DNA from 2 places in the Stenotrophomonas sp. 63632_Sma genome. Region 1 is predicted to be linked to the other one. Evidence: riboswitches for the same ligand, from Rfam matches in the RefSeq annotation. Region 1 holds a riboswitch; the other holds the start of a gene.
What was found. Region 1 has a riboswitch for cobalamin ahead of btuB (TonB-dependent vitamin B12 receptor). Riboswitches for the same ligand answer to the same signal wherever they lie in the genome.
Positions count from the first base shown of each region.

Region 2: it holds a riboswitch for cobalamin, as region 1 does, so the genes downstream of both, ACZK45_RS01050 (epoxyqueuosine reductase QueH) here and btuB (TonB-dependent vitamin B12 receptor) in region 1, are expected to answer to the same signal.

Region 1 is NZ_CM151220.1:498,031-512,470, forward strand. It holds gene ACZK45_RS02295 (MBL fold metallo-hydrolase) at 1-875, opposite strand, end outside; gene ACZK45_RS02300 (NAD(P)-dependent oxidoreductase) at 961-1,599, opposite strand; gene ACZK45_RS02305 (LysR family transcriptional regulator) at 1,708-2,637, shown strand; gene ACZK45_RS02310 (class I SAM-dependent methyltransferase) at 2,634-3,425, shown strand; gene gph (phosphoglycolate phosphatase) at 3,490-4,146, shown strand; gene btuB (TonB-dependent vitamin B12 receptor) at 4,331-6,175, opposite strand; cobalamin riboswitch at 6,291-6,513, opposite strand; gene ACZK45_RS02325 (histidine phosphatase family protein) at 6,656-7,234, shown strand; gene ACZK45_RS02330 (TfoX/Sxy family protein) at 7,326-7,688, opposite strand; gene ACZK45_RS02335 (GAF domain-containing protein) at 7,685-8,167, opposite strand; partial or broken gene bioD (dethiobiotin synthase) at 8,236-8,871, shown strand; gene ACZK45_RS02345 (aminotransferase-like domain-containing protein) at 9,160-10,608, opposite strand; gene msrA (peptide-methionine (S)-S-oxide reductase MsrA) at 10,813-11,550, opposite strand; gene ACZK45_RS02355 (cytochrome c biogenesis protein DipZ) at 11,565-13,334, opposite strand; gene msrB (peptide-methionine (R)-S-oxide reductase MsrB) at 13,337-13,909, opposite strand; gene ACZK45_RS02365 (response regulator transcription factor) at 14,054-14,440, shown strand, end outside.
Region 2 is NZ_CM151220.1:223,462-237,901, forward strand. It holds gene ACZK45_RS01000 (ribonucleoside-diphosphate reductase subunit alpha) at 1-2,106, shown strand, start outside; gene ACZK45_RS01005 (ribonucleotide-diphosphate reductase subunit beta) at 2,234-3,253, shown strand; gene ACZK45_RS01010 (IS110 family transposase) at 3,804-4,616, shown strand; gene ACZK45_RS01015 (LysE family translocator) at 4,645-5,280, opposite strand; gene ACZK45_RS01020 (acyl-CoA thioesterase) at 5,432-5,833, shown strand; gene ACZK45_RS01025 (NAD-dependent protein deacetylase) at 5,889-6,695, shown strand; gene ACZK45_RS01030 (NADH:flavin oxidoreductase/NADH oxidase) at 6,809-7,909, shown strand; gene ACZK45_RS01035 (LysR family transcriptional regulator) at 7,913-8,824, opposite strand; gene purU (formyltetrahydrofolate deformylase) at 8,939-9,790, shown strand; gene pncA (bifunctional nicotinamidase/pyrazinamidase) at 10,078-10,704, opposite strand; gene ACZK45_RS01050 (epoxyqueuosine reductase QueH) at 10,760-11,446, opposite strand; cobalamin riboswitch at 11,608-11,822, opposite strand; gene ACZK45_RS01055 (patatin-like phospholipase family protein) at 11,977-13,824, shown strand; gene ACZK45_RS01060 (helix-turn-helix domain-containing protein) at 14,336-14,440, opposite strand, start outside.

The DNA.
Region 1 (14,440 bases):
CTCAACTCCAGCGACGCCACGCCCGCCAGCTTCGGGTAGCGCGCCTGCATCGCCTTCACCAGTGCCGCACTGTCCTTCGCCTTTGCCGCCTCAACATCGAACGCACGGATGTAGTCCGCGGTGAAGCGCAGCGCACTGGCATCCAGCGCCGCGCCCGGCGCGTAGTGCCCCGGCACCACCACCTTCGGCTTCAGTGCCTGCAGCCGCTGCAGGGTCTGCAGCCAGTCGGCATGTGACTTCGGCGTCTGCGTATCGGCCATCCACACGTGCTCACCGGCTACCACCGGAATACCACCGACGATCGCGCGCAGCGACGGCACCCATAGCACCGTGCGGTCCGGGGTCGGGCCATCGAGGCCGATCAGCGGCAGGCGCTGGCCTTCCAGTTGCAGGGCATCGCCGTCCAGCACCTGCGGCACCACGATGCGCGCCGGCACGTCGGCACCCATCTTCGGCCCCCAGTAGGCCAGCTTGCCGGCCTGGGTCTGCTGGATGTGGGCGACGGTCTGCGCGGTGGCGACGATGCGCGCCTGCGGGAACGCGTCCTGCAGCGTGGCCAGGCCGAAGTAGTAGTCCGGATCACCGTGGCTGATGTAGATGGTGGTCAGCTGCTTGCCGCTGGCGCGGATCAGCTCGACCAGCTTGCGCGCGTCGCTGGCAGCAAACTGCGCATTGACCAGGATCGCGTCGTGGCGGCCTTCGATCAGCACCGAGGACACCGAGAACATCGCCTGCGGGCCGGGATGGAAGGTCTGCAGGTGCAGTTGGGATTTCGTGGCCGTGGCCGGCGCTGCGGCGGCCGGCGCGGCGAGCAGTGGCGCACTGGTGAAGCTGGCGGCCAGGGCGAGGGGGAGCAGCAGGGCAGCGGTACGCATGGGGCATTCCTTGTGGCGGACGGCGAGCCGGGCGTGGGCCTGGCTCACAGGTGGGTAGCGCCGGGCCATGCCCGGCGGCCTGGCATCAGTACGCCGCAGTGATGATCTGCTTCGGGTACTGGTGCGCTTCCAGCTCGGCGACGAACGCCGCGCCGTAGTCGGCGTAGCTGATGCGGCTGTGGCCGCTGGCATCAGCGAGGAAGGCCTTGGCCTGCACGCGGTACTGGCCGCGCTGTTCACCCGGGCCGATTTCGGCGGCCGGCGAGAAGAAGGTCCAGTCCAGGTCATCCACCGCCTGCAGGCGGTTGAACGCCTCACGGTGTGCCAGTGCGTACGGCTTGTAGGCGTCCGGGAAGGTGGGGGTATCGACCAGCTGCACGCCGGGTGCGACTTCGAGGCTGCCGGCGCCACCGACCACCACCAGGCGCGGTACACCGGCCTTGCGTGCGGCGGCGGCCAGCTGCGCGGCGACCTCGCCGACGCGGCCGATGTCATCGCCCGGGCGCGGGCCGTAGGCACTGGCCAGCACGTCGTGGCCGGTGATGGCGGCAACCAGCGCGTCCTGGTCATCCAGCGAGGCGATCACGGGATGGGCACCGGCCAGCTCGGCCGGGAGGTCCTGCGCGCTGCGCACGATGACAGTGAGTTCGTGGCCGCGGGCCAGCGCGTGGCGGGCGATCTGGCGGCCGATGTTGCCGGTGGAACCAACGAGGGCGATTTTCATGGCATGACTCCGTGGGGCGGTGTGGGGTGGGAATGGGGCCACTCTAGGCTGCTGCAGTTGCTCGAAAAACAGCGTATAACGCGCTTGTTTGTTGCATGGATCGAGCATATGGACCGATTGACCGCCATGACCGTGTTCGTCGAGGTGGCCGAGCGCGGCAGCCTCACCGCCGCCGCCGAGGTGCTGGACATGTCGCGGGCGATGGTCAGCCGCTACCTGGCCGAGGTCGAGAGCTGGCTGGGCGCACGCCTGCTGCACCGGACCACGCGCCGGGTCAGCCTGACCGGCCCCGGCGAGGCAGCGCTGGCGCGCTTCCGGCAGATGCTGGCGATCGGCGAAGAACTGCAGGGCGAGCTGGCCAGTGATGATCCCGAGCCGCACGGTACGCTGCGGGTGACCGCCAGCGTCTCATTCGGGCAGAGCCACCTGGCGCGGGCGGTGGCCGGCTTCGTCGCGCGCCATCCGGCGGCGCGCATCGAGCTGCTGCTGGTCGACCGCACGGTGAACCTGGTGGAGGAGCGGGTGGACCTGGCCGTGCGCATCGCGCGCCAGATCGATCCCAGCCTGATCGCACGGCGGCTGGCCACCTGCCGCTCGGTGCTGTGCGCGACGCCATCCTACCTGCAGGCACGTGGCACACCGACCGCCCCCGAGCACCTGGCCGCGCACAACTGCCTGACCCACCACTACGTCGGCAAGAGCCTGTGGCAGCTGCACCGCGATGGGCGTTCGCTGTCGGTGGCGGTGGGTGGCAACATCAGTGCCAACGAGGCCTCGCTGCTGCTGGAGGCGGTGCGCGCCGGTGCCGGCATCGCCATGCTGCCGACCTACCAGGTGGCGCCGCTGCTGCGCAGTGGCGAACTGATCGAACTGCTGCCCGAATTCAGCCTGGACGAACTCGGCATTCATGCCGTGTACGCGTCACGGCGCCAGCAGCCCGCTATCATGCGGCGATTCCTGGACTTCCTGGCCGAGTGCTTCGCCAGCCCGGCCTTCCAGGATCTGGATTGGCGCCCACCGGGCAAGGAGAACACATGAACCATGGACAGGCCTTGATCGACCACAACCGTGCTGCCTGGGACCGCCAGGCCAGCGAAGTGCGCGAATGGTCGCGCCCGGTGGAAAGTTCAACGATTGCCGCCGCGCGCGAAGGCCGCTGGCAGGTGCACCTGACGCCCCGCGCGTTGCCACTGGACTGGATGGGTGATGTGCGCGGCCGTCGCATCCTGTGCCTGGCCTCGGGCGGTGGCCAGCAGGCACCGGTGCTGGCCGCTGCGGGCGCTGACGTCACCGTGTTCGATCTCTCCGACGGGCAGCTGGAACAGGACCGCAGGGTCGCCGCGCGCGATGGCCTGCAGCTGCGCACCGTGCAGGGCGACATGCGCGATCTGCACGTGTTTGCCAACGACAGTTTCGATGTGGTGTTCCACCCGATCTCGAACCTGTACGTGCCTGATGTGCGCCCGGTGTGGACCGAGTGCCGCCGCGTGCTGGCACGCGATGGCATGCTGATGGCCAGCTTCTACAACCCGGTGCTGTTCGTTGGCGCGCGCGATCCGCAGCTGGATGCACAAGGCCTGATCCGGCCACAGTACGCCATTCCCTATTCGGACCTGGAAGACCTGGCGCCGGCCGAGCGCGAGGCGAAGCTGGCACGGGGTGACGCGCTGACCTTCGGCCACAGCCTGACCGAACTGATCGGTGGTCAGCTCGATGCCGGCTTCATCATCGATCGCTTCATGGAAGACTGGCAGCCGCAGCCGCGCTTCCTGATCGATCGCTATCTGCCCACCTTCCTGGCGACCCGCGCGCGCCGGATCGGCTGAGGCGGATCGGCGCAAAAACCAGCGGCGTACAATGGACGGCCCCACGTCATGCAGGTGCCGTCCCTTGTCGTATCCCTATCCGCTGGTCGTGTTCGACCTTGATGGCACGCTGGTCGACAGCGCCGCCGATATCGCCGAAGCACTGAACCGCACGCTGGAGGACATCGGTGTGGCACGCGTGCCGGAAGCCACGGTGCTGGGCTGGATCGGAGATGGTGTGCGCCGCCTGGTCGAGCAGGCCGTGCATGCCGCCGGTCGCGAAGTCGACCTGGCCGAAGTGATGCCGGTGTTCATGGTGCACTACCGTGAGTGCCTGCTGCGCAGCCCGCGCCTGTTCGATGGCGTGGCCGAAGCGCTGACGCAGCTGCGTGCGCGCAACGTGCCGCTGGCGATCTGCACCAACAAGCCCGAAGCGCTGGTGCCACCGCTGCTGCAGCACCTGGGCATCGGTGATGCGTTCGCGCTGGTGCTGGGTGGCGACTCCCTGCCGCAGCGCAAGCCCAGTGGTGAACCGCTGCGGCACGTCGCCGCGCACTTCGGGCTGCCGGTGGACGCATGCCTGATGGTGGGTGATTCGTTGACCGACTACCGCGCCGCCGAAGATGCGGGCATGCCGATCGCACTGGTGCGTTACGGCTATCCGCGTGGCCTGGACCTGGCCACCGCGCATGCGGTGGCGGTGATCGACGACCTGCGTGAGTTGCCGGGGTTGCAGGGCTGATGCAACGGACATCCCTGGTCGCCGGCCGGTAACCCGGGCTGACGAAATGGGTAGTGCCGGCCGCTGGCCGGCAATCCCGGATCGGCGCATTGGGTAGTGCCGGCCGCTGGCCGGCAACCCGGGATGCGTTGCCGAAGGTCATGGTAGTGCCGGCCAGCGGCCGGCACTGCCATGACCGTCGCGGTCACTTCGGCTGGTAACGCACGCTCAGCTGGTACTCGCGGCCCGGCTGGTTGAACCACGCCACGGTTTCATACGTGCGGTCGAATACGTTGGCGGCGCGCGCCAGCAGCGACCACGACGGCGTCAGCGCGTACTCGGCGCGCAGGTCCAGCGTGCCGTAGCCGCCAACCTTCACCGAGTTGCTGGCGTTGTCATAGCGCTTGCCCGCACCCTGCACGGTCAGGCCGGCGCGGACGTCACCGAAGCGGCGGTCGACGTCCAGGCGCGCGGTCTGCTGCGCACGGCGCGGCAGCCAGTTGTCGAACTGGGTGCTGCCATGGGTGCGGTTGCGCGGGTCGGTGTAGCTCAGCTGCGCGTTGATGTCGAAACCGGCCAACAGCACGCCACCGGTCAGCTCGGCACCGCGGATGCGCGCCTTCTCCACCTGCTGCATTTTCATCGTGGACGCATCGTAGGTGATCAGGTCATCGATGCGGGTCTCATAGACGTCCAGGCCCCAGTGCCAGCCCTGGCCCTGCTGCGAAACACCGAGGTTGGCGCTCTTGGACTTCTCCGGGTTCAACGTCGGCACGCCGCTCCACGGGTCGTACAGGTCGCTGAAGGTCGGCGCCTTGAACGCCGTGCCGTAGCTGGCATTGACGCGCAGGCCGTGCTCCAGTTCCATCGCCCAGCCCACGCTGCCGGTGGCATGGTTGCCGAACTGCTGGTTGTCGTCATTGCGCGCGCTGGCCAGCAGCTGATGGCGGCCGAAGCGACCCTGGTACTGCACGAACACACCGGTGTTGCGGCGGCTGTCGACGAGATATCCGGCGCTGCTGCCGTCCAGGTTGTCTTCGCTCCAATCCACGCCTGCACTCAGCAGCTGGCCCTCGGCCACGCCGAAGTCGCCCTGCAGCGAGGCGCTGTCACGATGGGTCTGGGCGCTGCCGAACACCCCCGGTGCGCCGAAGTTGTCCGACTCGTTGTCACTGCGGCCGACGTTGGCTGTGAAAGCCAGGCGTTCAGACGGGGTGTAGTGCACTTTGCCAGCGAGCACCTGCTGGCGGGTTTCCGAATAGTTGTAGTAACCGTCGTAGTGGTTCTTGCCGTCGGCGCGCAGTGCGCTGCCTTCCACGGTCCACTGGTCGTTGAAGCTGTAGCCGCCGCGCAGGCTCTTGGACAGGTTGCGGTAGCCGTCGCGGTCGTGCTCGTCGGCAAAGCAGCCCGCGGTGAACACCGAGGCGGAGCCGCGGCAGGCATCGATGCCGTCGGAATGCTGGTAGGCGATGTCGGCGCCGAACCAGCCGCGTTCGGTGCCACCGCCGATGCCGCCGCTGGCTTCGCGCAGGCCGTTGCTGCCACCGCCGAGCTGGAAGTGCGGAGCGAAATCGCCCTGGTTGCGGCGGGTGAAGATCTGGATCACGCCACCAATGGCGTCGGCACCGTACAGGCTGGACTGCGGGCCGCGCACGATTTCCACGCGTTCGATCTGCGCCAGTGGCAGGTCCTGGTACATGGCCAGGCCGAGGTCGGCACTGTTGATGCGCACGCCATCCACCAGCACCACGGTGTGGCCCGAGTTGGTGCCGCGCAGGAACAGCGAGCTCTGCTTGCCGAGGCCGCCGGAGTTGGTCAGGTTGATGCCGGCGCGGCCGCGCAGCAGTTCCTGCAGCGAGGTGGCCGGGCTGGATTCGATCTGCGCGCGGTCGATCACCTGGGCCGGCGCGATGCTGTCCTGCAGGGCGATCGGGGTGCGGGTGGCGGTAACCAGGATCTGGTCGAGCGCGGTGGTGTCATCGGCCGCCTGGGCCAGCGCGGGCAGGGCGGCCAGCACGGCCAGGGACAGCATTCGGGACTGCAGCTTCATGGGGGACTCCAGGTGCCACGCACGCCCGCGTGGCGAAGGGGAGGAGCCGCGAAGGCAGGCATGCGCCGACGCCGCAGCGCAGGCTGCGGTCATCCAGCGCCATGCCCACCGCATCGCGACCTGAGGCTTCCTGGCCGGTCTCCGGGCTTGCCGCCGGGTGGCGCGAGGCCACCGTCCAGGCGCCTTCCCATGCCTGCGGCACAGTGGCGTTGTTGCCTGGAACTGACGTGCTTACCGTTGCGGGGGCAGCGCCGGCCTGGCGTGGAATCACGCGTCACCGGCTTCCCGTTTCAACCTGCCGGCCGTGGCCGCAGGTCACCTGGAAGTGCGCGCAGTCTACGGCATCGCAGGCGGCCCGTAGCGTCGAGCCTGCTCGACTGCCTTTGCTGTGCCCTTAGAATGGTCCCTCGATCCCGTGGTGCCGTTGCCGATGTCCGCCCGTTTTCCGCTTTTCCCGCGTTGCCTGTACAGGACGCACGCATGATCCTCGACCTGGTCCGCCATGCCGGCAACGGTCGCGATGAGTTCCTCGATGGCCGCAGCGATCCACCGCAGCTGGCCCGCCTGCCGCAGGAACTGGTCGACGCCTACGCTGCGCAGCCCTGGGAGCGGGTGATCAGTTCGCCGCGGCTGCGCTCGCTGCACACGGCGATGGCCCTGGCCACCCCGCGCGGGCTGGACGTGGAAGCGGACGAGGAATGGGAAGAGCTGGATTTCGGCGATTGGGACGGACAGTCGCTGTTCGACCTGCCGGAGGATGCATTGGCGGCCTTCCATGCCGACCCGCATGCATTCCCGCCGCCGAACGGCGAAAGCTGGGGCCACTTCGAGCGGCGCATCGCGCGCGCGCTGGATCGCCTGCTTGATGATGACGATCCGGTGCCGACGCTGGTGGTCAGCCACGGCGGCCCGCTGCGCATGGTGCTGTCGCAGGTCTGCGGCCTGCCGATGTCGCTGTGCTGGGCCCTGCGTATTGACCACGGCACACGCCTGCGGGTGTGGCTCGAGCGCGGCGAGGTCGGGCTGGTGGGCGAACTGCTGGAGCTGCAGCAGCCCTGACCGCACTCGCCGGGCATGATCCGGCGCTACCGATCCCGCATCACAGTGGTAGTGCCGGCCGCTGGCCGGCATCCCCAGGAACGCGGAGGCCTCAATCCTCGTCCGCGCGCTCGGCCACGCTGTCCTCAGCGTCGTCGTCAGCATCGAAGCGCTGCTCATGCACCGGGCCCGAAGCGGGGCCGGCCGCCTTCAGCGGATGCGCAGCGATGCGCGCTTCGTAATCCTGCACCAGCGCCTCACGCTGCGGCTCGCTCAGTTCCTGCCAATGGCAGTCCAGCAACGCGCCTTCCAGTGAATAGAGCAGGTTCAGGCTGGGCTTGAAGCCGGCGCGCTTGACCTTGACGAAGGCACCGACCGCGCCGATCGCAACCAGATCCTCGCGGCTGCGCAGGCCGACCTGACGCAGCCACGCCGCACTCTTCGGGCCGATGTTGCGCAGCTTCGGTGCGCTCATCCCAGCGCCTCGACGAACACGCGGGCGATCGCCTCCAGGCCGGCTTGGTCGTCAGCATCGAAGCGGCCGACCTTCGGGCTGTCGATGTCGAATACGCCGATCAGTTCATCGCCGCGCAGCAGCGGCACCACCAGTTCCGAACGCGAGGCCGAATCGCAGGCGATATGGCCGGGGAAGGCATCGACGTCGTCCACGCGCTGGGTCACGCGCTGGCTGGCGGCGGCACCGCACACGCCCTTGTCCAGCGGGATGCGCACGCAGGCCGGCAGGCCCTGGAACGGGCCGACCACCAGCTCCTTGCCGTCATACAGGTAGAAGCCCACCCAGTTCAGGTCGGGCAGGGCGTGGTAGACCAGTGCGGAGAGGTTGGCCGCGTTGGCGATGCGGTCGGACTCGGCGTAGACCAGGCCACGGGCCTGTTCCAGCAGCTGGGCGTATTGTTCCGGCTTGCTGCCGGTGAGCGAGGCATTGGCGAACATGCCCGCAGTCTAGCAAGCACGCCGGGCCGGCGATAATGCACGCTCTGTTGCCCCGCTGGAGCTTATCGATGCCGTTGCCCGCCACGCTGCCGCCTGCCCTGTTCGTCACCGGCACCGATACCGAGATCGGCAAGACCGCGGCCAGCACCGCGCTGCTGCATGCACTGCGCCGGCGCGGCCTGCGCGCAGTCGGCATGAAGCCCGTGGCCAGTGGCAGTGAAGATCTGGGGCAGGGCCTGCGCAACGAGGACGCGCTGGCGCTGCAGGCGGCCAGTTGGCCGGTGCCGGACTATGCCGACCTGAATCCGTACGCGCTGCGGCAACCGCTGGCGCCGGAGCTGGCCGCTGCCGAGGATGGCGTGCAGGTGGAACTGGCACCGATCGTGGCCGCGTTCGAACGTCTGCGTGCGCAGGCCGATGTCGTGGTGGTGGAGGGTGTTGGCGGTTGGCTGGCGCCGGTCTCGACCACGCTGGACCAGCTTGACCTGGTGCGTGCATTGCATCTGCCGGTAGTACTTGTGGTCGGCATGCGGCTGGGCTGCATCAACCACGCACGGCTGACTGCGCAGTCGCTGCAGGCCAGCGGCGTGGAGTGCCTGGGCTGGATCGGCAACCACATCGACCCGGTGATGCAGCGCCAGGATGAGAACATCGCGACGTTGCAGCAGCGCCTGCCGATGCCGTGCTGGGGGCGGCTGCCGTATCTGCGGGAGGGATGGGAAGGGGGGTGGATGGGGGGGGGGGGGGGGGGGGGGGGGGGGCGGGACTACCGTGTTGCAGCTGTCAGCTCCCGCGCAATCGCACCCAGTCGTTCCATCGCGACGTTGCAGCAGCGCCTGCCGATGCCGTGCTGGGGGCGGCTGCCGTATCTGCCGGGAGCGGATGGCGAAGCGCTGAGCGTGCACCTGCTCGAATGATCCTGGGTAGTGCCGGCCGCTGGCCGGCAACTGCATCCACTCGGCGATCCCGAGGTTGCCGGCCAGCGGCCCGCGTTACCGTGCTGCAGCCGCCAGCTCCCGCGCGATCGCACCCAGCCGCTCCACCGCACCGATGAAGCGCGCATCCAAGGTCTGGCAGCACGACAGCCGCAGGCAGTGGCGGTAACGCGCACCACGCGAATACACCTGGCCGGGCATGAACACGATGTCCTCTACCAGCGCACGTTCGAACAGCTCACGCGTATCCACGCCCGGCAGTTCGAGCCACAGCAGGAAGCCGCCTTGCGGCTCGGTGGCACGGGTGCCGGCCGGGAAGTGTTCGGCTACCAGCTGGCGCAGCCGTCCCACCTGTTCGCGGTACAGCCGGCGCATGCGGTGCAGGTGATGCTCGTAGCTTCCGGCTTCCAGATACGCCGCCACCGCATCGCCGAGCAGTTGAGGCTCGCCACCGGTGGACTGGAATTTCAGCAGCGCGATGCGCTCGGCGAAGCGGCCGCCATCCAGCCAGCCGATACGGTAATCCGGCGCCAGTGTCTTGGAGAACCCACCGACCACCATCACCCAGCCATCGCGATCGAAGGCCTTCAGCAAGGGCGCCGGCGGTTCGCAGAACTGCAGCTCGGCGTACACCGCATCCTCGATCAGCGGCAGTTGCCGTGCGTTGACCAGTTCGGCCAGGCGTTGCTTGGCGGGTGTCGGCATGGTGCAGCCCAGCGGATTGTGCACGGTGGGCATCACCACCAGTGCGGCCAGCGGCGTGTGCTCCAGCAGCGCATCCAATGCGTCGACATCCAGCCCGTGCTGCGGGTGGGTGGGCAGCTCGATGGCCTGCAGGCCGAGGTTGGCCAGCAAGGGGTAGAGGTTGAAGTAGGACGGCGCCTCGATGCCGACCGCGTCGCCGGGCTGGGTAACCGCACGCAACGCCAGCTGCAGGGCCTCCATCGCGCCGTGGGTCAGCAGCAGCCGCTCGCTGTGGGTGTGCAGGCCCATGCGTGGACCGCGACGCACGATCTGCGCCAGCAGCCTGGGGGAGCCGTTCGGGCGCGCGTAGGTTTCCACTGTCTGCTGGCCGTGGCGCAGCACCTGCGCGGTATGCCGGGCCAGCTGCGCGCCCGGATAGAACTGGCGACCGCGCGGACCGGCGAACGCCAGGTCGATCACTCCGGAGCGACGTTGTGCCTCCAGCACGCGAGCCATCAACACCTGCTGCAGCGGCGCGGTGGGCGCAGACGGCGTGTCGCGCAGCGAACGTTCCGGCACCGACAATCGCGGCGCGACCTCGAAGCCGGCTTTGGGCCGCGGAATCACCAGGCCGGCATCTTCCAGCTGGCGATAGGCGGCGATCACCGTGTTCAGGCTGAGCCTTCGCTGCAGGGCCATCTGCCGCAGTGAAGGCAGGCGGCTGCCGACCGGGAGACGTCCGCCGTGGATGGCTTCGGCCAGTTCATCGGACAGCCGTTGGTAGCGGGGTGGGATCATCGCGCTCTGGTTATCTGTATCCATCGAACTTCCCGCCATCTGGTTCTGTACCCATGATGATGGCGAGCCTAGCATGTCGTTGTCGGACGGGCCTGATCGGGGCACGGCCGATACTTCCCAAGCGCACGGCTGGATGGCCGTGCGTCTTTTTTGGGAGGTGGTACCGGCCGCTGGCCGGCGATCCCCAGATCCGCAGGAGCCGGCCAGCGGCCGGCACTACCCGGGTCGTTACCGCATCGGCACCAGTGCCGCGTCGCGCCGGTACAGCGCCGGGAACTGCTTGCCCAGTGCCGCCAGCTTCGGTGCGTCGTAGTAGCGGATGTAGGCCGCCTGCGGGTAGTTGGTCATGTAGTTCTGGTGGTAGCTCTCGGCCGGGTAGAAGTGCTGGCCGCTGACCAGCTGGGTGACGATCGGTGCGCGGTAGCTGCCGGCCTGGCCGAGCTGGGCGATGTAGGCGCGGCTGGCCGCCTGCTGGCGTGCGTCATCACTGAAGATCGCCGAGCGGTACTGGCTGCCGTGGTCCGGCCCCTGTCGATTGAGCTGGGTCGGATCGTGCACCACCGAGAAGAACACCTGCATCAGCTGGCCATAGCTGACCTGGCGCGGGTCGTAGTCGATCTTCACCGCCTCGGCATGACCGGTCTGGCCACCGCTGACGCGCTCATAGCGCGCATTGGCCGCGCTGCCACCGATGTAGCCGGACACCGCATTGCTCACGCCTTTGACGTGCTGGAACACGCCCTGCACGCCCCAGAAGCAACCGCCGGCGAACACCACGCTGGCATGGGTGGCGTCATCGCGGAACGCGGCGTCGCCGCTGGGCGCCGGTAGTGCCTTGGCCTGCGCGCTGGCTTCCAGCGGTGCCGCGACTGCGCCGTGGTCGACCAGCAGCACGCCAGCGATCAATGCAGCAGCTACCAAGCCGGCGACACCGGCGGCGATACCTTGTTCAAAAGAGAGTTTCATCGTGTGCTCCCGTTTCAACCGAAGGTGAAGGCATAGGCCTGCACGCCCGCATCGAGGAATTCGATCTCGAAGCGATGCGGGCCGACCGCGCCGTGCTGGCGCACCAGCTGGTACAGGCGGTGTTCGTTGACCACGCCGCTGCCATCGGCGTCGACATCGCTGCCGGCATCGGCGGCGGGCAGCGGCTTGCCATCCAGCCAGACGCGGAAGCGCACTGGCTTGCCGTCCTCGTTCGGTGCCAGCACCAGGTGCAGGTCACGTGCGTGGAACTGGAAGGCGATGCGGCCACCGGCCTGCTGCAGCTGTGCGGCCTCGTCGGTGACGGTCCAGCGTCCGGACAGGCCCCACTGGTTCAGTGCCAGGGTGGTTGGCAGCGTGTAGTCGAACGGGCTATCGCTGCGTTGGCCGCCGGGTGAGGCGAACTGCTCGGCACGCGCGTGGCCCAGATAGGTCTCCGGCGAGCGCAGGTTGCTCATGTCGGCCTGCACGGCCACACCCTTCAGGTCGGCGGCGGCGGGGTCGGCCGGTGGTGGCAGGTTGGTCTGCCCGGCTTCGGTCAGAAGCCGGCGGATCACTTGTTCCGAGCGTGCATAGTTGCCCTCGCCGAACTGGTGGCCGCGGATGTTGCCCTGTGCATCGACGAAGTACTGCGCCGGCCAGTAGCGGTTGTTGAACGCGCGCCAGATCGTGTACTGGTTGTCGAGCGCCACCGGGTACTCGACCTTCAGTTCCTGCACCGCCTTCATCACGTTGCTCGGGTTGCGTTCGAAGGCGAACTCCGGCGTGTGCACGCCGATCACCACCAGCCCATGGTCACGGTAGCGACGTTCCCATTCGTGCACGAACGGCATCGCGCGCAGGCAGTTGATGCAGGAGTAGGTCCAGAAGTCGACCAGCACCACCTTGCCACGCAGCTGCCGTGCACTCAGCGGAGGGCTGTTGAGCCAGCCCGTGGCACCGTCCAGTGCGGGCAGGGTGCCTTCCACTGGCAGCGGTGCATCTGCACCCGCATTGGGGCCAGCCATCATCATCATCGGCGGTGCCGCCGGCTGCGCGCCGGGCACGGCGTCGAGCAGGCTTTGTTCGATACGCGCGGTGCTGACCGTTGAAAGACGGGTCAGCAGGCCGGTATCCCAGCCGAGGCCGATCGCCACGACGGCCAGCAGCGCGGCTACACCCAGCACCTTGCGCAGGACATCGCCGAGGCCGAGCCTCGCATGCAGCGCACGGAACACCCGGCCGCCGACCCACACCGCCAGCGCCAGCGCGGTGATCGCACCCGATGCATAGGCAAGCAGCAGGGTGCTGGTACCGACGCTGGCGCCATGCAGGGCAGCACCGGTCAGCACCAGGCCGAGGATTGGACCGGCGCACGGCGCCCACAGCAGGCCAGTGGCGATGCCGATCAGCAACGAGGTCCACGCGCCGCCGTGCCCCGCGGCATCCGCCGCATCGGCGCGTGCGCTCAGGCGGGCACCCACGCGCTGGAACGGTGCCAGCAGGTGGTCGGCCAGCCGCGGCCAGAGCAGCGCGACCGCGAACAACGCCATCAGCAGCAGGGCGATCCAGCGTCCAACCTGGTTGGCCTGCGCCACCCATTGGCTACCCACCGCGGCCAGGCTGGCGACCACGGTGAAGGTGAGCGCCATGCCCAGCAGCAACGGCAGCGTGCTGCGCAGGAACGGGCGATCGGCACGCGCGAACACGAACGGCAGCACCGGCAGGATGCAGGGGCTGAGCAGGGTCAGCGCGCCCCCGAGGTAGGCAAGCAGCAACAGCAGCATCGTCAGGCTCCGGAAGCAGGGGAAGAACCGACCGGCACCCGCCAGCCGTCGGCAGTGCCATCAGTGGCACCGGGAACGAACACCATCGCCGCACCGTTCATGCAGTAGCGCAGCCCGGTCGGGCGTGGCCCATCGTTGAACACATGGCCGAGATGGCCGCCGCAGCGGCGGCAATGCACCTCCACCCGCAGCATCCCGAAGGTGACGTCGCGGTCTTCGCCGATGGCGTTGTGCAGCGGTGCCCAGAAGCTGGGCCAGCCGGTGCCGCTCTCGAACTTGGTGGAGGAGGAGAACAGCGGCAGCGCACAGCCGGCGCAGGCGAAAGTGCCCTGCCGATGTTCCTTGTTGAGCGGGCTGCTGTACGGGCGCTCGGTGGCCTGCTGGCGCAGCACCGCGTACTGCGCCGGGGTCAGCTGCTGGCGCCACTGCGCATCGCTGTGCATGACCTCGAACTGTCGCGGCGGGCGTGCTTCAGCGGCCGCCGGGGCGGCGCGGCTGCAGGCCCCCAGGCCGAGCAGGCCGGCGGCGGTGGCAACACCGCCCAGGCCCAGCAGATGGCGGCGGGAGAGGGACATGGCGGACTCCGGGAAGGGGCGACGGGGCCATGCTGCGCCCGCCCGGGTCAACGAATCCTCACGCAGGATTCAATTTTTCGTGAGGTATCGGCGGCCGTCCCGCGCCACAATGCAGCCAGCTTCCCCACTGGCCCCGAGCTGCCAATGTCCACCAAACGCGTGCTGATCGTTGAAGACGATGCCCACATCGCCGACCTGCTGCGCATGCATCTGGGCGATGAGGGTTACGACGTCGCCCATGCCGCCAGCGGCGATGCCGGCCTGCGCCTGCTCGAGCAGGACGGCCCGTGGGATGCACTGGTGCTGGACGTGATGCTGCCCGGCGTGGATGGGCTGCAGGTGTGCCAGCGTGCACGCGCGATGGCGCGCTATGTACCGATCATCATCATCAGCGCGCGCGGCAGCGAAACGCAGCGGATCGTCGGCCTGGAACTCGGCGCGGACGATTACCTGGCAAAACCTTTTTCGATGCCGGAACTGGTGGCACGGGTGCGCGCGCTGCTGCGCCGCGCCGAGGCGATGGCGCAGAGC
Region 2 (14,440 bases), 270 kb from region 1:
CTCGCTGCGCGCCTGCTGGCCAACTACATCGCCAAGGAAGTCTCGGGCCAGGAAATCTACGCTTTCTCGCAGTCGGTCAGCCGTGGCCATGAAGTCGGCCTGATCAACGACCGCCTGCTGAACTTCGTGCAGACCAACGCGCGCAAGCTCAACGATGCCATCGACATCTCGCTGGACCTGAACTTCGATTACTTCGGCCTGCGTACCCTGTACGACCGTTACCTGCTGCGCCATCCGCACACCCGCAAGGTGATCGAGACCCCGCAGCAGTTCTTCCTGCGCATTGCCAGCGCGCTGAGCGAGGATGTGTCCGAGACCCTGGCGCTGTACAAGCGCATGGGCAACCTGGACTACCTGCCGTCCAGCCCGACCCTGTTCAATTCCGGCACCACCCACGAGCAGCTGTCCTCGTGCTTCCTGCTGGATTCGCCGCAGGACTCGCTGGAGTCGATCTATTCCAAGTACGGCGACATCGCCCAGCTGTCGAAGTTCTCCGGCGGCATCGGCGTCAGCTACACCCGCGTGCGTTCGCGTGGTTCGCTGATCAAGTCGACCAACGGCCACTCCAACGGCATCGTGCCGTGGCTGAAGACCATGGATTCGTCCGTGGCCGCGGTGAACCAGGGCGGCAAGCGCAAGGGCGCAGCCTGCGTCTACCTGGAAACCTGGCACGCCGACGTCGAGGACTTCCTCGAGCTGCGTGACAACACCGGTGACGAAGCCCGCCGTGCGCACAACCTGAACCTGGCCAACTGGGTGCCGGACCTGTTCATGAAGCGCGTCGAGGCCGACCAGGAATGGTCGCTGTTCGATCCGCGCGTCGTGCCGGAGTTCACCGACCTGTTCGGCGAAGCCTTCGAGCAGGCCTACCTGCAGGCCGAAGCCCAGGGCAAGGCCAACCGCACCATCTCCGCGCGCAAGCTGTACGCCCGCATGATGCGTACGCTGGCCGAGACCGGCAACGGCTGGATGACCTTCAAGGACAAGTGCAACCGCGCCAGCAACCAGACCCTGCGTCCGGGCAACGTGATCCACCTGTCCAACCTGTGCACCGAAATCCTGGAAGTCACTTCCAACGATGAAACCGCAGTGTGCAACCTGGGTTCGATCAACCTGGGCAACCACTTCGACGAGCACAACGAGTTCGACTTCGAGAAGCTGGCCGAGACCGTGCGCCTGGCCGTGCGCCAGCTCGACCGCGTCATCGACCTGAACTTCTACCCGATCGAAACCGCCCGCCGCGCCAACCTGCGCTGGCGTCCGGTCGGCCTGGGTTGCATGGGCCTGCAGGACGTGTTCTTCCGCAAGCGCCTGCCGTTCGACAGCGCCGAAGCCCGCGCCCTGTCGAAGAAGATTGCCGAAGCGATCTACTTCCACGCGCTGGAAACCTCCTGCGAGCTGGCCCAGGAACGCGGCAAGCACCCGTCGTTCAACGACACCCGCGCCGCCGGTGGCGAACTGCAGTTCGACGCCTGGAACGTGGTGCCGGAAGACACCGCGCGCTGGGATGCCCTGCGTGCCCGCATCAAGGAGCATGGCCTGCGCAACTCGCTGATGATCGCGATCGCGCCGACCGCGACCATCGCCTCGATCGCCGGCTGCTACGAGTGCGTCGAGCCGCAGGTGTCCAACCTGTTCAAGCGCGAGACCCTGTCCGGTGACTTCCTGCAGGTCAACCGCTACCTGGTGAACGAGCTGAAGAAGCTGGGCCTGTGGACCGCCGACATGCGCGATGCCATCAAGCTGGCCGAAGGCTCCATCGCCGGCGTGGCACAGATTCCGGAAACGCTGCGCGAGGTCTACCGCACCGCGTGGGAACTGCCGATGCGTTCGCTGATCGACATGGCCGCCGAGCGTGGCGCCTTCATCGACCAGTCGGCCTCGCTCAACCTGTTCATGGAAAGCCCGAACATCGGCGCGATGTCTTCCATGTACATGTACGCCTGGAAGCAGGGCATCAAGACCACCTACTACCTGCGTTCGCGCCCGGCCACCAAGATCGCCAAGACCACGGTCAGCAGCGCAGCCCCGGCCAAGGTGTTCAGCCCGGACGAAGCCATCGCCTGCTCGCTGGAAAACCCGGAAGCCTGCGAGGCCTGCCAATAAAAGCGGCCGTGCCGGCCTTTGGCCGGCACACCCCTTTGTAGAGTCGAGCCATGCTCGACTGCAGAAAACACCAAGGTAGCGCCGGGCCATGCCCGGCGTTTTGACCCGAGAAGACAAGGAAACACCCATGGCCGACAAGCCCAAGCAGATGCTGCTCGATCCCGGTTTTGAACTGACCCTGCGCCCGATGCGCTACCCGCAGTTCTATGACATGTACCGGAATGCGATCAAGAACACCTGGACGGTGGAAGAGATCAACTTCCAGATCGACATCACCGATCTGCACAGCAAGATGTCGCCGGGCGAGCGTCACCTGATCCACCGCCTGGTCGCGTTCTTCGCCACCGGCGACTCGATCGTGTCCAACAACCTGGTGCTGAACCTGTACCAGCACTTGAACGCGCCGGAAGCGCGCATGTACCTGTCGCGCCAGCTGTACGAAGAAGCGCTGCACGTGCAGTTCTACCTGACCCTGCTCGACAACTACCTGCCGGATCCGGAAGAGCGCGTCAAAGCCTTCGCCGCGGTGGAGAACATCGACTCGATCAAGAAGAAGGCCGACTTCTGCTTCAAGTGGATCGACTCGATCCAGGACCTGAAGCGCATCGAGACCCGTGCCGAGCGCCGCCAGTTCCTGCTCAACCAGATCTGCTTCGCCGCCTGCATCGAAGGCCTGTTCTTCTTCGCTGCCTTCGCCTACGTGTACTACTTCCGTTCGCGCGGCCTGCTGCCGGGCCTGGCCTCGGGCACCAACTGGGTGTTCCGCGACGAGAGCGCGCACATGGAGTTCGCGTTCGAGTCGGTGCGCGTGGTGCGTGAGGAAGAACCGGACCTGTTCGACGACGAGATGAAGCAGCAGGTCTACGACATGCTGGCCGAAGCCATCGAATGCGAAGTGCAGTTCGCCGAGGACGTGCTGTCCGGTGGCGTGGCCGGCATCTCGACCCGTGACATGCGCCAGTACCTGCAGCACTGCGCCGACCAGCACTTCGCCAAGCTGGGCATGGAAAAGAAGTACAACGTGCGCAACCCGCTGCCGTTCATGGAACTGCAGGACGTGCAGGAACTGACCAACTTCTTCGAACGCCGCGTCTCTGCCTACCAGGTCGGCGTGCAGGGCGAAGTCGCCTTCGACATGAACTTCTGATCGAAACGATCAGATCTGTCGCAACGAAAAACCCCGGCCAACGCCGGGGTTTTTTGTTGGTAGCGCCGGGCCATGCCCGGCGGAGCCTGCCTGGTGCTACTGGCCGCCATGCTGCACGCGGGCCTTTGTAGAGTCGAGCTTGCTCGACTGCCGTTCGCGCAAAGCAGTCGAGCAAGCTTGTATGTTCCTCCCGGCTCCTACGCGGTATGTAGGAGCCAGGGTGGAGGGACCGTCAAGCATGCATCTGCGGATACTAGCCGACAGACGAGTCGAGCGATCCCCATCCCGCACACGAACGTCGATAAAGGATCGTACGGCCCCCAAAGGGGATCGTCGATGTAGGCAAGCTAACGTCGGTGCGGTACCACCCCAGCCCCTTAAAGATAGCTGGGAGCCGTACAAATGTCTGATTCTCTCGATATTGGCGTGGACGTGGACTCCAAGGAGTTCGTACCGGCAGTGGCCGACCGCAAGGCCGGCGACAGGATCGCCAACACCCGACGGCATAGCCCAGTGGCTCAACACCTTGCCCCAGCGATGCCGGATTGGCATGGAGGCGACGGGGCGGTACTACGAGTTGTTGGCTCGGATGGCTGGCCAGGCAGGCCACGTTGTCTATGTGATCAATCCACGTCTGATCAAGTACTACGGCCGGGCGACGGGCTCGCGTGGCAAGACGGACGCCATGGACGCCGAAGCGATCGCCCGGTACGTGAAGAAGGAGAGCGATCGCCTGCGTGAATACGTACCGCGTACCGACGAGCAGCAGCAGATGCACGATTTGCTGCGCAAGCGGCAGACGCTGGTAAAGACACGCGCGCGCCTGGAGCAATCCTTCGGGGTAAGCAAAAGTGCCCCCGGGGAGCTGTCAGATCTGTTCTGCGCTCTGGCTGGGACGCTGTCCGAGCTGGAAAGCGAACTGCAGCGCTTGGGTCGCGATGGAGAGCATGGCGCGCTCTACAAGCGCCTGTTGACCATCCCTGGTATCGGCCCTGCCGTCGCCGCTCACCTGATCTACTACATGACGCGCTGGCCGTTGGCCAACGCCAACGCGTGGATCGCCTGCACCGGCCTGGATCCCCGGCCCAACGAGTCTGGCGGCAGAACGGGACGGCGTCGGCTGTCCAAACAGGGCGCGCCAGTGCTGCGCCAGATGCTCTACATGGCCGCAATGGGGCTCAAGCGGTGTCGCCGGGGGCAACCGCTCTACGACGAGCTGTCAAAACGCGGTCACCCCAGCACCGCCGTCTTCAACATCCTGGCCAGAAAGCTGGCCAGGATCGCCTGGGGTGTCTTCAAAAGCGGCCGGGACTTCGATCCGGCCATGCTGAAGGTGGGTCAAGCCTGCTTCCAGCAGGCTTGACCACGAACATAGGATCTCGACTCTACAATCAGCGCCGCCCTTCCACCGCCATGCGTACCGCCAGCCCGGCCAGCACCGTGCCCATCAGCCAGCGCTGCACCACCTGCCAGGTCGGGCGCGCGGCCAGGAAACCGGCGATGCTGCCAGCGGTCAGCGCAATCATGCCGTTCACGGTCACACTCACCGCGATCTGGGTGGAGCCCAGCACGATCGACTGCATCAGCACACTGCCTTCGCTGTCCGGGTGCAGGAACTGCGGCAGCAGCGACAGGTACATCACCGCCACTTTCGGGTTCAACAGATTGGTCAGGAACCCCATCGTGAACAGCTTGCGCGGGCTGTCCTGCGGCAGGTCACGCACCGCGAACGGCGAACGGCCACCGGGCTTGAGCGCCTGCCAGGCCAGGTACAGCAGGTACAGCGCGCCGCCGATGCGCAGCGCGTCGTAGGCGAACGGCACGGTCATCAGCAGGGCGGTGATGCCCAGTGCCGCACACAGCATGTAGAACACGAAGCCCAGCGCCACCCCGCCCAGCGAGATCAGGCCTGCCATCGGCCCCTGGCAGATCGAGCGTGAGATCAGGTAGATCATGTTCGGCCCGGGCGTAAGCACCATGGCCAGTGAAACAAGCGCGAAGGCCAGCAGGTCGGAAGTGGCGGGCATGGGCGGTCCTGGCAGTGGGCGTGGCGCAGTTTAACGCCTGCCGCAGGCGCGGCCTGCGCAGGCACCGCTGCCGGGTGACCGTTGCACGTGCATTCCGATGGCCATCACGCCGGTCGCTTAGAATTCGCAGCACCCCACACCGAAGCCCCCCATGACCCCCATCCCCGAGACCGTGCCGCCCACCGAAGTGCGCATGGCCGAAATCGTCTTTCCCAACCACACCAACCACCTTGGCACCCTGTTCGGTGGCCAGGCGCTGGCGTGGATGGACAAGGCCGCATTCCTGGCCGCCGCCCGTTACTCGCGCCGCACCGTGGTGACCGCGCGCAGCGACCAGGTCGACTTCAAGCTGCCGATCCGCATCGGCCAGATGGTGGAAACCATCGGCCGCATCGTCGAAGTCGGCCGCAGCTCGATGAAGGTGGAGGTGGAACTGGTCGCCGAAGACCTGCACAGCGGGGAGCGCAAGCTGTGCACCCGCGGCCACTTCGTGATGATCGCGCTGGACGAGGAAGGCCACCCGATCGCGGTGCCGCCGCTGCCGGCGGCCTGACCCGGCCAATGGACCGGCGCTTGCGGGGGCGCGGCCGCGCCCCCATCTGGCAGCCATGACCCTGCCACTGACCGACTTCATCGACCGTGCCCAGCGCCTGTTCGTGCTGACCGGCGCCGGCTGCAGCACCGCCTCGGGCATTCCCGATTACCGGGATGCCGACGGCCAGTGGAAACGCACGCCGCCGGTGACCTACCAGGCCTTCATGGGCGAGGCGGCCACCCGCCAGCGCTACTGGGCGCGCAGCCTGCTCGGCTGGCCGCGCTTCGGCCTGGCCCGGCCCAACGGCACCCACCAGGCCCTGGCCGCGCTGGAACGCCGCGGCACGCTGCAGGTGCTGCTGACCCAGAACGTGGACGGCCTGCACCAGCGCGCCGGCAGCCACAACGTGATCGACCTGCATGGCCGCCTGGACCTTGTGCGCTGCATGGGCTGTGAGCGTCGCAGCGATCGTGAAGGCTTCCAGCAGCGCCTGCTGGACGCCAATCCCGGCTGGGACGCGCTGGAGGCAGGCATCGCGCCCGATGGTGATGCCGATCTGGAGACCGATTTCTCCGCGTTCGTGGTGCCCGAGTGCCCGCATTGCGGCGGCCTGTTGAAGCCGGATGTGGTGTTCTTCGGCGAAAACGTGCCGCGGGAGCGCGTGCAGGCGGTGCAGGAGCACCTGCAGCAGGCCGACGCCGTGCTGGTGGTGGGTTCATCGCTGATGGTCTATTCCGGCTTCCGCTTCGTGCAGGCCGCAGCCAAGGCGGGGCTGCCGGTAGCCGCGTTGAACCGTGGCCGCACCCGCGCCGACGACCTGCTGCAGTTCAAGGATGAACGGGACTGCGCCGAGGCGCTGGCCGCGTGGGCTTCGTCCTGAGCCGAGCACGCGCTCGGCTGCACGCCCACCGCGAAACAGCGATCCATCCAGACGGTTGATTCGCAGGCCGTGCGGCGGTGCAATACGCACCCCCTACGTCGTTCATCACCGTCTTGAGCCAGCTGTTTTCGCCGATCTCGTTCGGCCCCCTGACCCTGTCCAACCGCATCGTCATCGCGCCGATGTGCCAGTACTCCGCCGAAGATGGCCGCGCCAGCGACTGGCACGCCATGCATCTGGGCAACCTGGCGCAGTCCGGTGCCGGCCTGCTGATCCTGGAAGCCACCGCGGTCGAACCGCGCGGCCGCATCAGCTGGGCCGACCTGGGCCTGTGGGATGACGGCACCGAGGCCGCACTGGCGCAGGTGCTGGCCAGCGTCCGCCGCTGGTCGCCGATGCCGCTGGGCGTCCAGCTGGGCCATGCCGGCCGCAAGGCCTCGGTGAGGCGTCCGTGGGACGGTGGTGGCCAGTTGCCGGCTGATGATGCGCGTGGCTGGGCCACCGTGGCGCCGTCGCCGCTGCCGTTCCATGCCGCCGATCCGGCACCGCAGGAACTGGACGAGGCCGGCATCGCCGAGGTCATCGCCGCCTTCGCCGCCAGTGCGGTGCGCGCCGAGCGCCTGGGCTTCGAGCTGATCGAGCTGCATGCCGCGCACGGTTATCTGCTGCACCAGTTCCTGTCGCCGCTGAGCAACCGCCGCACCGATGGCTACGGTGGCTCGCTGCCGAACCGCCTGCGCCTGCTGGTGGAGGTTTTCGATGCTGTGCGTGCGGCAGTGTCCGACAAGGTCGCGGTGGGCGTGCGCATCTCCGCCAGCGACTGGGTCGATGGCGGCTGGGATCTGGTGCAGAGCGAAGCGCTGGCGCAGGTGATGGACGCGCGCGGCTGCAACTTCCTGCATGTCTCCAGCGGTGGCCTGGACGAGCGCCAGAAGATCACCGTCGGCCCGGGCTATCAGGTGCCGTTCGCGGCGGCGATCAAGGCCAAGGTGCGCATGCCGGTCATCGCCGTGGGCATGATCACCGAGCCGGAGCAGGCCGAATCGATCCTGCGCCATCGCCACGCCGATGCGGTAGCCCTGGCGCGCGGCATCCTCTACGACCCGCGCTGGCCGTGGCATGCCGCCGCCGCGCTGCGTGACAGCGTGGAGCCGGCACCGCAGTACCTGCGCTGCGAGCCGCGTGATGCGCGCGGCGTGTTCAAGACGCGCTGAGGCTCACACCCGCCAGGCCGGCGCCATGCCGGCCTGCAGGTGCTCGAACAGCGCGCGGATCTTGGCAGTGAAATCGCGGCGGTCGCTGACGCAGAAATAGACCTCCATCGGCTCCGGGCGCCATGCAGTGTCGGCGCCGAACACTGCCTGCAGGCGGCCATCGCGCAGGTACGGCTCGGCCACGAATGCGGCCAGCCGGGTGATGCCGGCACCGGCTGCGGCCAGCGTCGCCAGCGCATCGATGTCATCGCAGACCATGCTCGGCGGCAGTGCGGCGTCCACGCGCTGGCCATCCTTCAGCAGTCCCCAGCGCAGCGGCCGGCCGTCGGTGGGAAAGCGGTGCAGCAGCCCGCGATGGCCGCTCAGCTCGGAGGGTTGCTGCGGGGTGCCGTGTGCCTTCAGGTAGGCCGGCGAGGCGCAGAACACGAACGGCACGCGCGCCAGCTGCCGTGCGACGACCCCGTCCTCCAGCTGTGCACCGATGCGGATGCTGGCATCCACCGCTTCCGGGCCGTGCTGCACGGCGCGATCGGTCAGCCGCAGCTCCAGCTGCAGTTGCGGGTAGCGCTGCTGCAGCGAAGGCAGCAACGGCGCAAGCACGTGGCGACCGAACGCGCTGCTGCTGGCGATGCGCAGCGGTCCTGCCGGTTCGATGTCACCGGAGGTGACCATCGCCTGCGCGCGCGCCAGGTCGGCTTCGATGTGGCGCACCTGCGCCAGGTACAACGCGCCGGCCTCGCTGAGGGCCAGCTGGCGCGTACTTCGGTTCAGCAACCGTACGCCCAGATGCGCCTCCAGCCGGTTGATGTTCTGGCCGACTGCGGTGGCGCTGATGCCAAGGATGCGGGCCGCTGCGGCAATGCTGCCGGTCTCTGCGGTGCGGGTGAAGCTGCGGATCAGTTGCAACAGGTTCATGACCGACCAGCTTGCCATGGAGAAACCCAAGTATCGCTTGGGACTGAACCAAGCAGGTCGGTTGCATCGGTGACCATCGATCCCGAGGACAGGCTGCTGCCCTACACTCGGGCGATGCGCCCCGATTCCATCCTCACCCTGTCCTGCCCCGACCGTACCGGCATCGTCTACCGCGTATCCGGCCTGCTGTTCGACCACGGCTGCAACATTCTCGACGCCCAGCAGTTCGGCGACGAGGAGAGCGGCCGCTTCTTCCTGCGCGTGCATTTCGATCGCGATGCTGGCCTGCCGCTGGAGACCGTGCACGCCGCCATGGCCACGCTCGCCGCCGGCTTCGGCATGGACTGGCAGCTGCATGATGGCCGCCGCCGTGCACGCCTGCTGGTGCTGGTCAGCAAGCAGGGGCACTGCCTCAACGACCTGCTGTTCCGTGCCCACAGCGGCCAGCTGAAGGTGGACATTGCCGCAGTAGCGTCCAACCACGCCGACTTCGCGCCGCTGGCGGCGTCCTACCAGGTGCCGTTCCACCACCTGCCGGTGACCGCTGATACGCGCGCGGTGCAGGAGCAGCAGATCATCGACCTGGTCGAGCGCGAACGCATCGATCTGGTGGTGCTGGCGCGCTACATGCAGATCCTGTCACCCACGCTGTGCCGCGCGCTGGCCGGCCGTGCGATCAACATCCACCACAGCTTCCTGCCCAGCTTCAAGGGCGCGCAGCCGTACCACCAGGCACACGCGCGCGGGGTCAAGATCATCGGCGCCACCGCGCACTACGTCACCGAGGATCTGGACGAAGGCCCGATCATCGAACAGGACGTGGCCCGCGTGGACCACGCGATGGCGCCGCGCGAGCTGGTGCGGCTGGGCAGCGATACCGAATCGCTGGTGCTGGCGCGCGCCGTGCGCCGCCATGTGGAACACCGCATCCTGCTCAACGGGCACCGTACGGTCGTGTTCCGGTAATCGCCCATCCCGCGTCCGCCGGGCATGGCCCGGCGCTACCACGGGTGCTATCCGGTAGTGCCGGCCGCTGGCCGGCAACTGCAGAGATCCCGAGGTTGCCGGCCAGCGGCCGGCACTACCGAATCCTGATTTCATCCAATGAAAAGCCCCCGGTTCGGCCGTCCCGCGATCTGTAGGGGGGCGTAGTTAGGGGGCTGGATGAATCGATTGTGTTGTCGTGGGCAGGAGCGCGCAAGCGGCATAAGCGACGTGCGCGGTAGCGCCGGGCCATGCCCGGCGGTCACGCCTCAGGCGATCGAAATCCCCGCCTTGCCCAGCGCTTCACGCACCATCGCGTCGTTGGCGTCGGTCACCGGCTTGGTCAGCTCCCACAGGAATTTCACCCGGAAGCCGGACCTCACCGCGTCCTGCGCGCTCCACAGCACGCAGTAGTCGCGGGCCAGGCCGCACACGTGCACTTCGCGGATGCGGCGTTCGTGCAGCCAGCCGGCCAGGCCGGTGGCCGGGCGCTCGCCATCGGGGCCATGGTTCTCGCGGAAGGCGCTGTATGAATCCACCTGTTGGCGGGTGCCCTTGCGCAGAATCAGGTCGGCCACGGTCCAGTCCACGCCCGGATGCAGCGCGGCACCGGCGCTGCCCTGCACGCAGTGGTCCGGCCACAGGGTCTGCGGCTGCGCGTGCAGCAGGATGGTCTCGAAGGGGCGTTGGCCGGGGTGCTGGCTGGCGAACGAGGCATGGTCGGCCGGGTGCCAGTCCTGTGTTGCCACCACGGTGCGGTAGCGGCGCTGTGCCAGCAGATCGGCGATCGGTGCCACCAGCGCATCGCCTTGGTCGCAGGCCAGCGCGCCACCGGGCATGAAGTCCGGCTGCAGGTCGATCACCAGCAGGGCGACATCGGCGGGCAGGGCGGTCATGGCAGTTCCGGTACAGCAGAAGGGGCGACCAGCGTGGCCGCCCCATGCCCACACGTCAATCGCCCTGCGGCGTCTCAGCGTCCTGCCCGTAGTACAGCAGGCCGATCTTGATCCGTTCGCGGCCATTCTCGCGGCGGTGACGGTTGGCATCGCGCAGCGAGTACACGCAGCCGCAGTATTCCTGCTGGTAGAACTGCTCGCGCTTGCTGATCTCGATCATGCGGCTGGCACCGCCGCCCTTGCGCCAGTTGTAGTCCCAGTACTGCAGGCCTTCATAGCGCGACGCGGCACGGATGCCGCAGTCGTTGATCTGCGCCATGTTCTTCCAGCGCGAGATGCCCAGCGACGAACTGATGGTGTCGTAGCCGTGCTCGTGCGCATACAGCGCGGTGCGCTCGAAACGCATGTCGAAGCACATCGTGCAGCGGATACCACGCTCGGGCTCGTTCTCCATGCCGCGTGCACGGCTGAACCAGTTGTCCGTGTCGTAATCGCAGTCGATGAAGGGGATGTTGTGCTGTTCGGCGAAGCGGATATTCTCCTGCTTGCGCAGCTCGTACTCCTTCACCGGGTGGATGTTGGGGTTGTAGAAGAAGATCGCGTAGTCGATCCCGGAGGCGGTGATCGCCTCCATTACTTCGCCGGAACAGGGCGCGCAGCACGAATGCAGCAGCAGGCGCTTGCCGTCGGCGGGCAGGGTCAGGGTGGGGCGTTGGAGCTCGGTCATCGTCAGGTACCGCATGGACCGCCGGCAACGGCGGTGGCCCATGCATCAGCGCGTGGGTGAACAGGGCTGGCCGGATACCGTGAACAGGACGCGCGCGGCCGCATCGCCTGCACGCGCAGGACAACGACGGCCCCGGCAACCTCCCCGCGGAGATTCCAGGTCGAGTCAGGGGACGGTCGTGTCCCCCGGCCGGGGCCGGTATTCGGGCTGATGGACACGGGCCGCAGCCCACCTACTACCCGCCGCTTCCCAGGCGTGAGCCCAGTGCTGTTGGCAGGATTCGTTTCCATTCACCGCTGCGGGGCAGCTCCGGAATGGGCGCGCGAGGCGCCTTCACCGGATTCCCGTTTAAATCCCTGCTGCCATCAAGGCCACGGCAGGGATACCTTCGGCGTGCCAACGGTGGACGCGTCGAGGCCAATGGTCAAGGGCCAATGAAAGCGCAGGGCTGTGGCTCGCTTCTCAGGCTGTGAGAGCGCCTCTTGCCATACTGGGCACCGACAGACGGGAGGTGGCTCGTGGCGGCGAAGTACTGCGATCTGGTCATGAAAGGCGGCATCACCAGCGGCATCGTGTACCCCAATGCGGTACTGGCGCTGGCGCGCGAGTATCGCTTCAAGAGCATCGGCGGCACCTCGGCCGGCGCCATCGCTGCAGCCGTAGCGGCCGCGGCGGCATGCGGTGATCGCCGCCAGCAGGCCGGCGAGCACCTGCCCGGCGATGCCGGCTACGGCGGGCTGTCGGCGGTGTCGGCGCAGCTGTCGCGGCGCGGCTTCATCTACAGCCTGTTCCAGCCGGCACGGGGGGCGCGCGCCGCCTACCGGTTGCTGGTGGTGCTGACCGGCAATGCCCGCCTGCCACACAAGCTGCTGTGCCTGGCCATCGCGGTGTTCGAGATTGCGCCACTGGAGGTGCTGGTGTCGCTGGCGCTGCTGCTCGGCCTGGGCTGGTGGGGCGGCGATTGGAGCGGCGTGGCCGCCACGCTGCTGCCATCACTGCTGTGCGCGTACGGTGCCGGCGTGGCCGGTGCCGCGCTGCGGGTAGCGCGGGTGGCGCGCCGTAACCTGCTGGGCCTGTGCAGCGGCCTCGGCCGCGATGCACGCACGCCGGCGTTGACCGAGTGGCTGCATGAATGCCTGCAGCAGCTGTCCGGCAAGCCGCTGGATGCACCGCTCACCTTCGCCGACCTGCACGATGCGCCGCGCTATGCCGGCGAGCCGGACAGCCCGCATGCGATCAGCCTGCAGATGATCACCACCTGTGTGTCGCACAACGAGCCGCGCACGCTGCCGCTGGGCGGCGCGCAGTTCTGGTTCCTGCGCGAGGAGTTCGAGCAGCTGTTTCCGGCCAGCGTGGTGCAGTGGCTGGTGACGCAGGCCGGCCCGCCACTGGAGGTGGATGGGCGCCGGTACTACCACCTGCCGCAGGGCCCGAAGCTGCCGGTGCTGGTGGCCACGCGCATGAGCCTGAGCTTCCCGCTGCTGATCAGCGCGGTGCCGTTGCATGAGCCCTCACGCCGCGAGCGTCGCTGTGAACCGACCGCACCTGCGGCCGACCAGGAGCACAACGTCGCCGACAGCATGGAAGGGCTGACCAGTGCCGGGCAGACCTGCGGACCGGTGATCACCGCGTTCCGCATCTGCTGGTTCTCCGATGGTGGCATCAGCAGCAACTTCCCGATCCACCTGTTCGATGCCGCGTTGCCGCGCTGGCCGACCTTCGCCATCAATCTGGTCTACCCGCAGCACGCCGAAGACGTGAGCCACGGCAGCAGTGGCCGACAGGCGCTGGAACATGCTGTGTTCCTGCCCACCGAGAACCGCCACGGTTGGCAGCGTACCTACCAGTCGATCGCCACGCCGTTGGCGGCCGCCGAGCTGGGCCGCTTCCTGTTCGCGGTGGTGGCGACCATGCAGAACTGGCGCGACCTGCTGCAGGCGCGTGCCCCGGGCTACCGCGACCGCATCGTGCATGTGAGCCTGCAGGGCGACGAGGGCGGCATGAACCTGGACATGCCGCAGGACGTGCTGACCCGCATCGCCGACAAGGGCAGCCTGGCCGGTGCGCGCTTCTGTTCGTTCTCGTTCGAGAACCACTATTGGATCCGCTGGCGCAACCTGGCCTCGGCCTACCAGCGCTACACGCTGGAAGTGGCGCGCACCGACGACCCGGCGCAGCAGGTACTGGCCTACCGCGCGGCGTACTCGATGGTTGCCAGTGGCCAGCCGACGCCACCGTCGTACAAGCTGGGCTCGGAAGACAAGCGGCTGGCATCGCAGCAGTTGTGGGGGCTGATGGTCGAGCAGGGACGTACCTGGGAGGACCTCGGCCCGGACCTCACCGACGGCGCACCGCGCCCGCTGCCGCAGATGAAGGTGACGCCGATCTACTGACCCGGTAGTAGATCCACGCCATGCGTGGATGGAACCCCATCGAAATCGAATATTTCGAACATTCATCGAAGAGCATCCCTGCACGACGTGGATCCACCGTGTCGACCAAGGTCGACACCTACCCACAGCAGCAAAGGATGCCGTTTCGACAGCTCGCGGAGACCTGTCGAAGGCGGGTGGGTCCGGTTGCGGGGGCGTGAGCCGCATGGGCCCGAGGCATGCCTCGGGCGGGTTGGGCAGGACGCCCAACCCCGGTCTTGCCGTGTGCGCAGGACTGCGCACACGAGCAAGCGGCGACCGAGCTTACATGGGTGAGGGCGCTTTGCTTGCGAAGCATTGCTTCGCAAGCGCCCGAACGCACAGCCGCCAGCGGCTGGGCCGGGCCCCGGAGGGGGACTTGCAGCGTCCCCCGCAACCGGATCCACCCCGCCATCCCACGGAAAGCCCGCTGTTGCTTTTGCTGTTGCCTTGGATTGAAGCAGGTGCAGGGCGCAGCCCTGCCGAACCAACCCTACCGCCCCGGCAACTGCGCGAATGCGCGCTGCATGCAGTCCTCCCGCGGGCACACCCGGCAACCCGGCCCGATCGACACCGAATTACCCGGGCTCTGCACATC